Linked DNA regions of Indioceanicola profundi. The protein of the gene in region 1 interacts with the protein of each later gene in a pairwise test. Links are inferred from orthologs where the notes say so. Each region holds a gene or a part of one and is shown in the gene's direction. Other genes may lie near its edges.

Evidence for each region.
Region 2: the proteins of ftsH (region 1) and hflK interact in binary tests that used the Escherichia coli proteins (3 or more experiments, as listed by UniProt). The link is inferred for Indioceanicola profundi from one-to-one orthologs.

What each region holds. Positions count from the first base shown.
Region 1 is NZ_CP030126.1:1,696,372-1,703,239, reverse strand. The notes cover bases 2,567-5,515. They hold ftsH (ATP-dependent zinc metalloprotease FtsH), read left to right. Parts: upstream 2,567-3,046; coding sequence 3,047-4,984; downstream 4,985-5,515. Other genes in these bases: folP (dihydropteroate synthase), read left to right, coding at 5,136-5,515; tilS (tRNA lysidine(34) synthetase TilS), read left to right, coding at 2,567-2,956. Also shown: peptidoglycan-associated lipoprotein Pal, read left to right, coding at 1-457; tol-pal system protein YbgF, read left to right, coding at 697-1,620; more of tilS, read left to right, coding at 1,676-2,566; more of folP, read left to right, coding at 5,516-6,239; glmM (phosphoglucosamine mutase), read left to right, coding at 6,332-6,868. UniProt on the Escherichia coli protein: Acts as a processive, ATP-dependent zinc metallopeptidase for both cytoplasmic and membrane proteins. Plays a role in the quality control of integral membrane proteins.
Region 2 is NZ_CP030126.1:2,111,060-2,117,866, reverse strand. What follows is about bases 2,605-5,492. They hold hflK (FtsH protease activity modulator HflK), read left to right. Parts: upstream 2,605-3,400; coding sequence 3,401-4,585; downstream 4,586-5,492. Other genes in these bases: hflC (protease modulator HflC), read left to right, coding at 4,599-5,492; apbC (iron-sulfur cluster carrier protein ApbC), read right to left, coding at 2,605-3,251. In the rest of the region: DOL89_RS10120 (trans-sulfuration enzyme family protein), read left to right, coding at 1-1,067; DOL89_RS10115 (GNAT family N-acetyltransferase), read left to right, coding at 1,072-1,542; DOL89_RS10110 (hypothetical protein), read right to left, coding at 1,627-1,926; more of apbC, read right to left, coding at 2,100-2,604; more of hflC, read left to right, coding at 5,493-5,570; DOL89_RS10090 (DUF2065 domain-containing protein), read left to right, coding at 5,703-5,888; DOL89_RS10085 (DegQ family serine endoprotease), read left to right, coding at 6,041-6,807.

The sequences.
Region 1 (6,868 bases):
TCTGCTCGTCTCTGCTTGCCAGAGCGCGCCGGAAACTGCCGACACCTCCAACGCGGGTGGCAACACCTCCGTTGCGCCGGCCCAGCCCGCCGGTCCGGTTCCCGGCACTGCCGAAGACTTCGTCGTCAATGTCGGCGACCGCGTCTTCTTCGGTTTCGACCGTTACGACCTCACCCCGGAAGCGACGGCCACGCTTGACCGTCAGGCCGCCTGGCTGAAGCAGTATCCGGGCGTCACCGTGACCGTCGAGGGTCATGCCGACGAGCGCGGCACCCGCGAGTACAACCTCGCCCTGGGTGACCGCCGCGCCTCGGCCGTGAAGAACTACCTCGTCGCCCTGGGCGTCGATGCTGGCCGCGTGCAGACCATCAGCTACGGCAAGGAGCGTCCGGCGGTGCTCGGCTCCAACGAGTCCGCCTGGGCGCAGAACCGTCGCGGCGTGACCGTGGTGAACTGATCCGTACTGGATCAGTCACTCGGTGCCGCAGCGTACGAACGCCGCGTCATGATCAGGGAGGCGCCGTCCGGGAAACCGGGCGGCGCTTCTTTGGTTTCAGGATGGCCGAAATGCCTGCGGGGCCGTTTCTGTGGCGTAAATGCCATAATCTGTCCCTTTCGGGGCGTTAGTCTTCCTCTGTTTACCGGCGGACGCTACGCTTCCGGCCGGTCCAGTCACTTCCGGGCATGCAGACGATCATGAAGATCAAGACCCGTTCCCGCCTTGCCGGCGTCGCCCTCGCGGCTCCCCTGCTGGCCATTGCGTTGCTCGCTCCCGCCGCCCAGGCGCAGAGCGGCGACATGCGCGAATTGCTGAATCGTCTCAACCGGCTGGAAACCGAAGTCCAGACCCTCAGCCGCGAGGTCTACCGCGGGGGCGGGACCCGTCAGGGCGGCGGCGGGAGCGGCGGCGCGCAGATCGCCCCGAGCGTCGCTGGTGATTTCGAAGTCCGCCTGCAGCGGCTGGAAACCGATGTCCGGACCATGACCGGCCGGTATGAGGAAGCTACCTTCCAGATCGGGCAGCTCCGTGAGCAGCTGGAGCGGTTGGCAACAGACATGGAATACCGTCTGACCCAGCTTGAGCAGGGTCGCGGCGGCGCACAGGCAGCGCCTGTTGGCGGCGGCTCCGCCCAGCAGCCGGCATCCCCATCTGCGGAACCCACAGGGGAAGCGCTGCCGCCGATGGCAGCTGCACCCTCGGGCGGAGCCGCCGCACCGGCGGACCTGCCCTCCGGCGGGCCGCAGCAGCAGTATGATTACGCCTTCGGCCTGTTGCGGCAGCAGAACTATGCGGCTGCCCATGCCGCCTTCCAGCAGTTCCTGACGGACAATCCGGGCCACCAACTCTCAGCCAATGCCCAGTACTGGCTGGGAGAGACGCTGTATGTCCGCAGCATGTTCAAGGAAGCGGCCGTTGCTTTCGCGGAGGGCTACCAATCCTATCCGAAGAGCAGCAAGGCGCCGGACAACCTGCTGAAGCTCGCCATGTCGCTCGGCGCCATCAACCAGAAGGAAGACGCCTGCCTGGCGCTCCAGCAGTTGGCGGGCGAATACAAGGATGCACCGACCACGATCCGCCGCCGTGCCGAGCAGGAGAAGAACCGGCTGCGGTGTGGCTGAACACCGCAGCATTCCGCCCGCCGAGCCGATAAGCTCCGCGGAGTTTGAACGGCTGATGGCGCCGCTAGGGCCGTTCGAGGCTGCACCGCATGTGGCGGTTGGCCTCTCCGGCGGGCCGGACAGCATGGCCTTGGCCTTGCTGCTCCACGACTGGGCACAGCGGCGTGGCGGCAGTCTGTTGGCCATCACCGTGGATCATGGTCTGCGGCAGGCCAGCGGAGCCGAAGCAGAGCAGGTTGCCGCGTGGATGGGGTTTCACGGCATACTTCACGTCATTCGCCGCTGGGAAGGAGCCAAGCCCGTCACCGGCCTGCAAGAAGCGGCACGTGGGGCCCGATACGACCTGCTCGAGCAGGAATGTCGCGAAAGAGGCATTCTTCATCTGGCATTGGGCCACCAGCAGGAGGATCAGGCGGAAACCGTACTGATCCGGCGGGGCATGCGTAGCGGACCCGACGGGCTTGCCGCCATGCCGTCCATCCGCGAGCGCCCCGGACTACGGCTGATCCGTCCCGTGCTGGGCGTTCTCCGTGCACGGCTGGAGGCGACCTGTGACGTCAGGGGGCAGCCCTTTATCCGCGATCCATCCAATCGCGATACGCGGTTCGCCCGCGGACGCCTGCGTGCGACGGAGCCTGTGGATCCGGTCCCCGCCCTGGCCGAAGCGGCACGGCAGGCCGGCTGTCGCCGTGCAGACCGCGATGATCTGCTGGCGCAGATGCTGGCCCGGCATGGGGCCTTTCATCCCGAGGGATGGATTGAACTGGATGCAGCGGTTTTCAGAGTCCTGGACGACGAGGACAGCCTCGGCCTCCTGTCGCGGCTGACCGGAGCTGTCGGCGGCAGACCCTATCCGCCGCGGGGGGAGAGGATGGAGCGGCTTCTGACCCGTCTGCGCGAAGGCGCGGGCGAGTTCAGCGGCGGCAGCCTGGGAGGATGCCTGTTCAGCCGAGCTGGCGCGGTTCTCCGCATCGTAAGAGAGCCGGCATCGGTCGAAGCTCCGATTGTCGTCGCGCCGGGCGGAACCGCAGTATGGGACCGGCGGTTTCGTCTGGAGTGGAATGGCAGCCGGACGGTGACATTGGGTGCATTGGAAGCCGAGGGATGGGCAAAGATATCCTCTGACCCGATCGTTCGGGTAGGTCGGGTACTGCCCGCGTCGGTCCGTCGCACGCTTCCGGCGATCAGGGGGGGGCAAACCCTGCTCCTCGTACCCCATCTGAACTATGTGCGTCTCGGATCGGGTTGCTTAGGCTACAGATTGGGGCCGGAGGCGCCGGTGCCCGCGGCAGGTGCGAGGTTCTCTGTTGTCATGCCTGCCAGGGAGATTATCTAATGGGAAGCTTCCCGCGAGGGATCTGTTTCCGGCGACGGCACCGCACCCGGGGGGCAGAACCCGCGGGGCGGTCGACGAAAGGCTCGTGACGTGAATAATTTCGGCAAGAACCTGGCGCTCTGGATCATTATCGGGCTGCTGCTGGTGGCCCTGTTCAACTTGTTCCAGACGTCGTCAACCCGGGTCTCCCAGCCGGGTGTGATCCCCTATAGCCAGCTCCTGGAAGATGCGGAGCGCGGCGCGGTTGCCGACGTCACCATCAAAGGAGACCAGGTCACTGGTCACTATAGCGACGGGCGCAGCTTCAGCACCTATGTGCCGCCCAACTCCAACATCGGCGACCGGCTGGCCGAGCGGAATGTCCGCGTCAGCTCCGTACCGGAAGAGGGGCCGAACACCCTGGTCAGCATCCTGCTGTCCTGGTTCCCCATGCTGCTGCTGATCGGCGTCTGGATCTTCTTCATGCGCCAGATGCAGGGCGGCGGCGGCAAGGCCATGGGCTTCGGCAAGAGCCGCGCCCGACTGCTGACGGAAAAGGTCGGCCGCGTGACCTTCGACGATGTCGCCGGCATCGACGAGGCCAAGCAGGAGCTGGAAGAGGTCGTCGAGTTCCTGAAGGACCCGCAGAAGTTCCAGCGCCTGGGCGGCAAGATCCCGAAGGGCGTGCTGCTGGTGGGACCGCCGGGTACCGGTAAGACGCTGACCGCCCGCGCCGTGGCGGGTGAGGCCAACGTGCCCTTCTTCACCATCTCCGGCTCCGACTTCGTGGAGATGTTCGTGGGCGTCGGCGCGTCCCGCGTCCGCGATATGTTCGAGCAGGGCAAGAAGAACGCCCCCTGCATCATCTTCATCGACGAGATCGACGCTGTTGGCCGGCATCGTGGCGCAGGTCTCGGCGGCGGCAACGACGAGCGTGAGCAGACCCTGAACCAGCTCCTGGTGGAGATGGACGGGTTCGAGGCGAACGAGGGCGTCATCCTGATCGCCGCCACCAACCGTCCGGACGTGCTGGACCCGGCGCTGCTGCGCCCGGGCCGCTTCGACCGGCAGGTGGTGGTGCCGAACCCGGACGTGCTGGGCCGCGAGAAGATCCTGAAGGTCCATATGCGCAAGGTGCCGCTGGCGCCGGATGTGGAGCCAAAGGTGATCGCCCGCGGTACCCCCGGCTTCTCCGGTGCCGATCTGGCGAACCTGGTGAACGAGGCGGCGCTGCTGGCGGCCCGCGCCGGCAAGCGCGTGGTCGGCATGGCGGACTTCGAGAACGCCAAGGACAAGGTCATGATGGGTGCGGAGCGCCGCTCCATGGTCATGACCGAGCAGGAGAAGAAGCTGACCGCCTATCACGAGGCCGGCCACGCGCTGGTGGGCCTCTACATGCCGGCCAGCGACCCGCTGCATAAGGTGACGATCATCCCGCGCGGCCGTGCGCTGGGCGTGACCATGAACCTGCCGGAGCGGGACAAGTGGACCTACTCCAAGCTGGAGCTGGAAAGCCGTCTCGCCATGATGTTCGGCGGCCGCGTGGCGGAGGAGCTGATCTTCGGGCCGGAATATGTGACCACGGGTGCCGGCAACGACATCCAGCAGGCCACCAACATGTCCCGCCGCATGGTCACCGAGTTCGGCATGTCCGACAAGCTGGGCCGGGTGCGCTACTCCGCCAACGAGCAGGAGGTGTTCCTGGGCCACAGCGTGACCCAGCAGCAGAACATGTCCGAGGGTACGGCCAACCTGATCGACCAGGAGGTCCGTCGCATCATCGAGGAGGCGGAAGGCCATGCCCGCCGCATCCTGACGGAGCATATCGACGAGCTGCACAAAATTTCCCTGGCGCTGCTCGAGTACGAGACGCTGTCGGGCGAGGACGTGAAGGCTCTGATCCGCGGCGAGTCCATCGTCCGGACCGAGCCGCCCCAGGCTCCGCCGGCCGTGAAGGCCGAGCCGCCGAAGGGTGGCCGCCGCGGTTCCGTTCCGACCACCGGAAAGGACACCGGCGGTTTCGAGCCGGAGCCGCAGCCGGGCGTGTGACGACGGCGAACCGCCGAACCATGGAAAGGCCCCCGGAGCGATCCGGGGGCCTTTTCCTTTGGTTGCCGGCGTGCTTCCCGAAATCGGGGGTATGCCGGCCCGGTCCGGGCCGTTAACCTGATCTCTTCCCTTACTGCACAAGTCCGATGCCATGCCGCTGCGCGACCTGCCCCTGCCGTCCTCGCCCGCCGAGCTGTACATCCGCCCCGCCGGGCTGCTGACCGGCGAGGTGGCGCGGAGTGCTGTGGCGAGCGAACTGGCGGTGCGGCTGGCGGGGGGGCGCTTCGCCTTCGGCATGGCGGAGGTGGCGGTCCGGCACGGGGATGGGGCCTTGCGGGCGGTGGCGCCGCTCCAGCCCGTGCTGGACTGGGCCGCAGGGCTGCCGGAGGCTTTCGCTTGGCGGGCGAAGATCCAACTCGCGGCGCTGGCCCAGCCGCAGAAACTGTGGGCGGGGCTGCGGCTGGACCGGCCGCTGGTCATGGGCATCGTCAACGTGACGCCGGACAGCTTCTCCGACGGCGGCGACTTTGCGGGAGCGGAGAACGCCATCGCCCATGGCAGGGCGCTGCTGGAGGCGGGAGCCGACATCCTGGATATCGGCGGGGAGAGCACCCGGCCGGGGGCGGCGCCCGTGGCCCCGGAGGAGGAGCTGGCGCGGGTGCTGCCGGTGATCCAGGCGCTGGCGGCGGAAGGTGCCGTGATCAGCGTCGATACCCGCCATGCCGCGGTGATGAGGGGGGCGCTGGCGGCCGGGGCGCGCATCGTCAATGACATCACAGCACTGAGCGGCGATGCGGAGAGCATGCGGGTGGTGGCGGAGGCCGGGTGCCCGGTCGTCCTGATGCATATGCAGGGGGAGCCGCAGACCATGCAGGCCAGCCCCGGCTACCGCGATCCCACGCTGGACGTGTTCGACATACTGACGGAGCGGGTGGAGGCGGCCGAGGCGTTCGGCATCGCGCGGGAGGCCATCGCCATCGATCCCGGCATCGGCTTCGGCAAGAATGCGGAGCATAACCTGCACCTGCTGCGCCATACCGGTCAGTTCCACGCGCTGGGAGCGCCGATCCTGGTCGGGGTGAGCCGCAAGCGCTTCATCGCCGGCCTGTCGCGGAACGAGCCGCCGAAGCAGCGGCTGGGCGGGTCGCTGGCGGCCGGGCTGGCGGCGCTGGACCAGGGGGCGCAGATCCTGCGGGTGCATGACGTGGCGGAGACGGCGCAGGCGGTTGCCATGTGGGCGGCGCTGCACGGGTAGGGCAGATGGCTGCGCGGGCTGGCATGGGGCCGCACGCTCCGGTATAACCGCCCGCCATGGCCGCGCGGCGGCTAGACCGAATTTCCGAGGGTATGATGACGCGCAAGCTGTTCGGCACGGACGGCATCCGGGGCAAGGCGAATACGGAGCCGATGACGGCGGAGACGGCGCTGAAGGCCGCCATGGCGGCCGCACTCCAGTTCCGCCGGGGCGACCACCGCCACACCGTCATCATCGCCAAGGATACCCGCCTGTCGGGCTACATGCTGGAGCCGGCGCTGACGGCGGGCTTCACCAGCATGGGCATGGATGTGATCCTGGTCGGGCCGATGCCGACGCCGGCGGTGGCCATGCTGACCCGCTCCATGCGCGCCGACCTCGGCGTCATGATTTCCGCCTCGCACAACCCGTTCCATGACAACGGCATCAAGCTGTTCGGGCCGGACGGGTACAAGCTGTCGGACGAGGTGGAGGCGGAGATCGAGGCGCGGATGGGCCGGCCCTTCGCCCCCGATCTGGCCGGCGAGCGGGAGCTCGGCCGGGCGCAGCGGATGGAGGATGCCTCCGGCCGCTACATCGAGCAGGTGAAGGCCAGCTTCCCGCGCGGGCTGCGGCTAGACGGCATGCGC
Region 2 (6,807 bases), 410 kb from region 1 along the record:
ACGCGACCTCCACCTACGTCCAGGAAAGCCCCGGCGTCCATAAGGGCTATGAATACAGCCGCAGCCAGAACCCGACCCGCATGGCCTATGAGCGGTGCGTGGCCGACCTGGAGAGCGGTGCGCGCGGCTACGCCTTCGCCTCCGGCCTCGCTGGGCAGGCGACGACCCTGGAACTGCTGGATGCCGGCAGCCACGTCATCGCCATGGACGACCTCTATGGCGGCAGCTACCGGCTGTTCGAGCGGGTGCGCAAGCGTACCGCGGGGCTGAGCTTCAGCTTCGTCGATATGGCGGACCCGGCGGCGGTGGAGGCTGCGATCCGGCCGGAAACCCGGATGATCTGGGTGGAGACGCCGACCAACCCGCTGCTGAAGCTGGCGGACCTGGAGGCTGTGGCCGCCATCGGCCGCCGCCGCGGCATCATCACGGTCTGCGACAACACCTTCGCCAGCCCCTGGGTGCAGCGCCCGCTGGAGCTGGGCTTCGACATCGTCAGCCACTCCGCCACCAAGTACCTGAACGGCCACTCCGACATGGTGGGCGGCGTCGTGGTTGCGCGGGAGCAGGGGGAGCTGTCGGACAAGCTGGCCTTCCTGCACAATGCCGTGGGCAGCATCCAGGGGCCGTTCGAGAGCTTCCTGGTGATGCGCAGCCTGAAGACCCTGGCGGTCCGGATGGAGCGGCACTGCGAGAATGCGGCGGCGCTGGCGGAGTGGCTTGAGGCGCATCCCGCCGTCGCCAAGGTCCGCTATCCCCACCTGCCGAGCCATGCTCAGTACGATCTGGCGAAGCGCCAGATGCGGGCCGGCGGCGGCATGATCACCATTCATCTGAAGGGCGGGCTGGAGCCGGCGCGCCGCATGCTGGAACGGTGCGAGCTGTTCAGCCTGGCCGAAAGCCTGGGCGGGGTGGAAAGCCTGATCGAGCATCCCGGCATCATGACCCATGCCAGCATCCCGGTGGATCAGCGCACGGCGCTGGGCATCGACGACGGGCTGGTGCGCCTTTCCGTCGGAATCGAGGATCTGGACGATCTCCGCCACGATCTCGAACAGGCGCTGGGGTGAGGCAATGGGCGACGGGCTGAGAATCACCAGGGCCGATCCGCGCTGTGACGAGGCCCGCGCCCTTGTGGCGGAACTGGACGCCTATCTCGGCACGCTGTACAGCCCCGAGGACAACCATCTGGTCCCGGTGGAGGAACTGGCCGGGCCTGGCGCGGTGTTCCTGCTGGCCCTGGACGGGGACCGGGCCGTCGGCTGCGGCGCGATCCGCCTCTATGACGGCTATGCGGAGCTGAAGCGGATGTATGTCCGGCCGGAGATGCGGGGCCGGCATGTTGCGTTGAGGCTGCTCCAGAGGCTGGAAGAAGAGGCCCTGGCGCTGGGCCAGCCCTTGGTGCGGCTGGAAACCGGCCCGCAGCAGAAGGAGGCCGTGGCGCTTTATGAGCGGCAGGGCTTCACCCGCTGCGAGCGCTTCGGCGACTATCCGAGCTGCGGCGGCAGCCTGTTCATGGGAAAGCGCCTTCACGCGCCGGCATAGGGCCGAACCTCGACAGAAAAGAAGGCGCCTGGTTTCCCAGGCGCCTTCAGGTTCGGCACGAGGCTATAGGATGGGGGCCTGGTCTCAGTGCCGAATCTCCCACGCGAACTCCACATGACAGGGCGCGTTGGGCATGGCCGCGATGGGATTCATCTGCAGCCAGGTCCAGAAATCGCTGAAAGGTAGCTGGGGACGGGCCTGGGCATAAGCGCCGAGCTGGGCCGCGATACGCTCGCTCAGCGTCCGGGTGACCTGCTCATAGGCGACTTCCGGCACGCCGTGGCTTACGACCAGATCGCCCGTGCGCGGGTCGGTGGCGCGGAAGCTGTGGCTTCCATCGCGGAACGCATATGCAACTTTGATCGGTTCGTTCTGATACATCATGTCCGTCCCTCAGCGGATCGCGCATATTATGTATCATTGCTGAACAGGATTGGAAAGAAAAAGACCCATGCGCTTTGCGCGGCGCAGCATTTCGCCGCATCAACGAAAACCGCCCGGCTTTTGACCGGGCGGTTTTGCTTATTCAGGCCTGGAGATGGAGGCTGCGGCCGGCCTTATTCCACCACGATCCGGGGGCCGGCGCGGCGGGCGCTCGTGCCGCCGATTTTTTCCCAGATGCGGGCGGCGATGGCGCGGTAGGATTTGGCGTGTTCGCTGGTCGGGTCGGCCACCACGATGGGCTGGCCGGCATCGCTGGTTTCACGGATGGCGATGTGCAGCGGCACCTCCCCCAGGAAGTCCAGCCCCAGCTTCTCCGCCTCTGCCCGCGCACCGCCATGGCTGAAGATGTCCGAGCGATGGCCGCAATTGGGGCAGCAAAAGTAGGACATGTTCTCCACGATGCCCAGTACAGGCACGTCCACGCGGCGGAACATGTTCAGCCCCTTGCGGGCGTCCAGCAGGGCGATGTCCTGCGGGGTGGAGACGATGACGGCGCCGGCCAGCGGAACCTGCTGCGCCATGGTGAGCTGGGCGTCGCCGGTGCCCGGCGGCATGTCCACCACCAGCACGTCCAGCTCGCCCCAGTTGACGTCGCGCAGCATCTGTTGCAGCGCCGACTGCACCATGGGGCCGCGCCAAATCATCGGCGTGTCCTCGGCCACCAGGAAGCCCATGGACATTACCTTGATGCCGTAATTCTCCATCGGCTCCAGCGTCTTGCCGTCACGGCTGTTCGGCTTGCCGCTGATGCCCAGCATGCGCGGCATGGACGGGCCGTAGATGTCGGCGTCCAGGAGCCCCACCTTCTGGCCGTTGGCGGCCAGCCCTAGCGCCAGATTGGCGGCGGTGGTGGATTTGCCGACGCCGCCCTTGCCGGAGGCGACGGCGATGATCGCCTTCACGCCGGGAACCATCGGCTTCTGCGCCTGTCCCTGGGCCGGTGCATGGCTGTGGCCATGCCCGTGATCGTGGGAATGGCCGCCCGATGCGCCGCGGGTAGGCATCTGCGGGCCGGCGCGATGGGCCGTCAGAACGGCAGTCACCGAGGTGATCCCCGGAATATTGTCGACCGCCTGTTCTGCGGCGCGTCTAAGCGGTTCGAGCGCAGCTCCACGCTTCGGATCGACCTCGATTGAGAAGCCGACATTTCCGTTCTTGATAACCAATCCGGAAATCATGCCGAGAGCGACGATATCTTGGCCGCGGTCGGGGTCTTTTACCGTCCTCAGCGCGTCCAGAACTTGTGCCTCGGTGATGTCGGCCATGGTTGAAAACTCCAAGCGATTCCCAATATCCGGACGGTAGACCGCGGCGGAACTCCTTCCCCACGGTCTCCGGCTTATATACGGTGGCCGGGGTCCCGTTGAAAGCACCGGGCTCGGGTCCAAGGAACGAAAACGAAGGGTCGGTCGAAATGCCCTGGAATAATCAGAGCGGCGGTGGGGGCGGTGGCCCGTGGGGCTCCCCTCCGGGAGGCGGCAACAACAATCCGTGGGGCCGGCCGAGCGGCGGCGGCGGATCGCAGCCTCCGGGTCCGGACCTGGAGGAGTTGCTGCGCAGGAGTCAGGATCGCTTCAAGCGGGTGATGCCCGGCGGGTTCGGCAGCGGCAAGGGCATCGCGCTCGCCCTGCTGGTTGTCGGCGGCCTGTGGATGGCCAGCGGCATCTACCGCGTCCAGCAGGACGAGGCGGGCGTGGTGCTGCGCTTCGGCGAATATGTCCGCACGGAACTGCCCGGCCTGCGCTGGCACCTGCCATCGCCGATCGAGACGGTCTACACGCCCCAGGTCACCACGGTGAACCGGATGGAGATCGGCTTCCGCTCCGTCGGGGATAATCGCCGCGGCGGCAGCGAGCGGGACGTCGAGGACGAGAGCCTCATGCTCACCGGCGATGAGAACATCATCGACATCGACTTCACCGTATTCTGGAAGGTCAAGGAGGAGGCCGGCGCCGCCGCCGACTACCTCTTCAACATCCGCGATCCCGAGCAGACGGTGAAGAAGGCCGCGGAGAGCGCCATGCGCGAGGTGATCGGCCAGACCGACATCCAGCCGGCGCTGACCGAAGCCCGCCAGCAGATCGAGACCCGCACCCGCGAAATCCTCCAGGCCATGCTCGACAGCTATGACGCCGGTATCGCGGTCACGCAGGTGCAGCTGCAGAAGGTGGACCCGCCCTCCGCGGTGGTGGACGCCTTCAACGACGTGCAGCGCGCCCGGCAGGACCGCGAGCGTCTGCGCAACGAAGCCGAGGCCTACCGCAACGACATCATCCCGCGCGCCCGCGGCGAGGCCGAGCGGCTGATCCAGGAGGCCAGCGCCTATCGCGAGGAGGTGGTCAGCCTGGCGCAGGGTGATGCGCAGCGTTTCGTTTCGGTGCTGGAGGCCTACAACAGCAATCCGGAAGTGACTGCCAAGCGCATGTATCTGGAGACGATGGAGGCCGTTCTGGGCGGCACCAACAAGATCATCATGGATGGCGGCCAGAACGGTACGAACGGCGTCCTGCCGTATCTTCCGCTGGATCAGTTGACCAACCGCCTGCGGCAGCAGGGTCCGGCCAGCGGGCCGGCCCAGCCAGCGCCCCAGTCGCGCTGAGGAGAGCGCTCACATGAACAGAAAGCTCATAATCCTCGGCATCGTCGTGCTGGCGGTCGCCATCCTGGCGTCCTCCTCGCTCTTCACCGTCGCGCAGACCCAGCAGGCGCTGGTGCTGCAGTTCGGCGAGTGGAAGCGGACCATCCAGGAGCCCGGCCTGAAGGCCAAGCTGCCCTGGCAGGACGCGGTGATGATCGAAAAGCGCGTCCTCGACGTGGACCCGCCGGTGGAAGAGGTGATCCTGGCCGACCAGAAGCGGCTGGAAGTCGACGCCTTCGCCCGCTACCGCATCTCCGACCCGCTCCGCTTCTACCAGTCGGTGCGTACGGAGTTGGCGGCGGAGCAGCGCCTCTCGACCATCGTCAACTCCTCGCTCCGCCGCGTGCTCGGCTCGGTCACCCTGCTGGCCGTGCTGTCGGAGGAGCGGTCGAAGGTAATGACCAACATCCGCGATCAGGTGAATGACGAGGCGCGAGCGCTGGGCATCGACATCGTCGATGTGCGCATCCGCCGGGCCGACCTGCCCGAAGCCACCTCCCAGGCGGTCTATGAGCGCATGCGGTCCGAGCGTGAGCGCGAGGCCCGCGAGGCCCGTGCGCAGGGTCAGGAGCAGGCGCAGCAGATCCGGTCCCGCGCCGAGCGCGAGCGCACGGTCATCCTGGCCGAGGCGCAGCGTGATGCGCAGGTCCTGCGCGGCGAAGGCGACAATCAGGCGATCCGCATTCTTGCCGAATCGGCTGGGCGCAACGCGGAGTTCTACCAGTTCTACCGCTCGCTGGAGGCATACCGGCAGGCGCTCAAGGACGAGAACACCTCCCTGGTTCTGTCGCCGGACAGCGAATTCTTCCGCTTCTTCGGAGATACCGGGGCCGTGCGTTCCCCGCAGACTCCGCCGGCGCAGGGCGGCGGTCCCACCCCGGCGCCGGAAGGGCAGGCTGCCCTTCCGCCCGCTGCGCAGGGCGCCGAGGTGCCGCCGGGCCAGTAATCCGGGCGGCGTCTGAAACCCTTTCCCTCCAGTGCGGCCGGACCGGGCCTTTCCCCGGCCCGGCCGTTTTCCTGTCCGGACCCTTATCCGCGCAATCCCGGGCGGATAGGCCGGCCTGCAACGGAACCGTACGTGATCGACCTGCTGACCGCACTGGCCCTCGTCCTGGTGATCGAAGGCCTTCTCTACGCCGCCGCGCCGGACGGCATGAGGCGCATGGCCGCCATGGCCGCGGAAACCCCATCCTCCACCCTGCGCACTGCGGGACTTGTCGCGGCCATTGTCGGGGTGGCCCTTGTCTGGTTGCTGCGGCCCTGATCCACTGCTCCGGATTCAGGAAGAGCCAGCACAAACGAGTGCTTCGCCACGTTTGAGCCTCAGCCTATATTGTTCAAAGAGAGAGGCTCGTCCGCCGGATCGCCTCTGTTCGCCGCCGGATTTACAGGAGTCGGGCGGCCATAACCGGTCCTATGGAGAGAGACGTGACCCATTCCGTGCGCTCCCACACCACCGGCCCGCGGGCGCGTCAGGCGGTTGTCGCCGTGGTGCCGCCGGCCCAGCGTTGGCTCGGCTGGGTGCTGGCGCTGCCGCTGATCGCGGCACTTCTGATGGCCGGTCAGGCCCAGGCTCAGCGCGCTGCCCCCGAAAGTTTCGCGGATCTGGCGGAGCGCATTCTGCCGGCCGTGGTCAATATCTCGACCAGTCAGCGGCCCAATGCAGGGGGCGAACATCCGGCCGTGCCGATGCCGGAATTCCCGCCGGGGTCCCCGTTCGAGGAGTTCTTCCGCGACTTCTTCGAGCGCCAGCAGCGTGATCCCGGCGCTCCGTCGCGCCAGGCTACATCCCTGGGCTCGGGCTTCGTGATCGACGCCACCGGCTATATCGTCACCAACAACCATGTGATCGAGGGCGCCGACGAGATCACCGTCATCTTCCAGGATGAGGAGCAGACGGAACTCACCGCCGAGCTGATCGGCACCGATCCGGCCACCGATCTCGCCCTTCTGAAGGTCGAGACCAATGCGAAGCTGACCACGCTCGGTTGGGGCAACAGCGATACGATCCGGGTCGGCGACTGGGTGGTCGCCATCGGCAATCCGTTCGGTCTGGGCGGCACCGTCACCGCCGGCATTATTTCCGCGCGCTCCCGCGACATCAATGCCGGCAGCTATGACGACTTCCTGCAGACCGACGCCGCCATCAACCGCGGCAATTCGGGCGGCCCGCTGGTGAACCT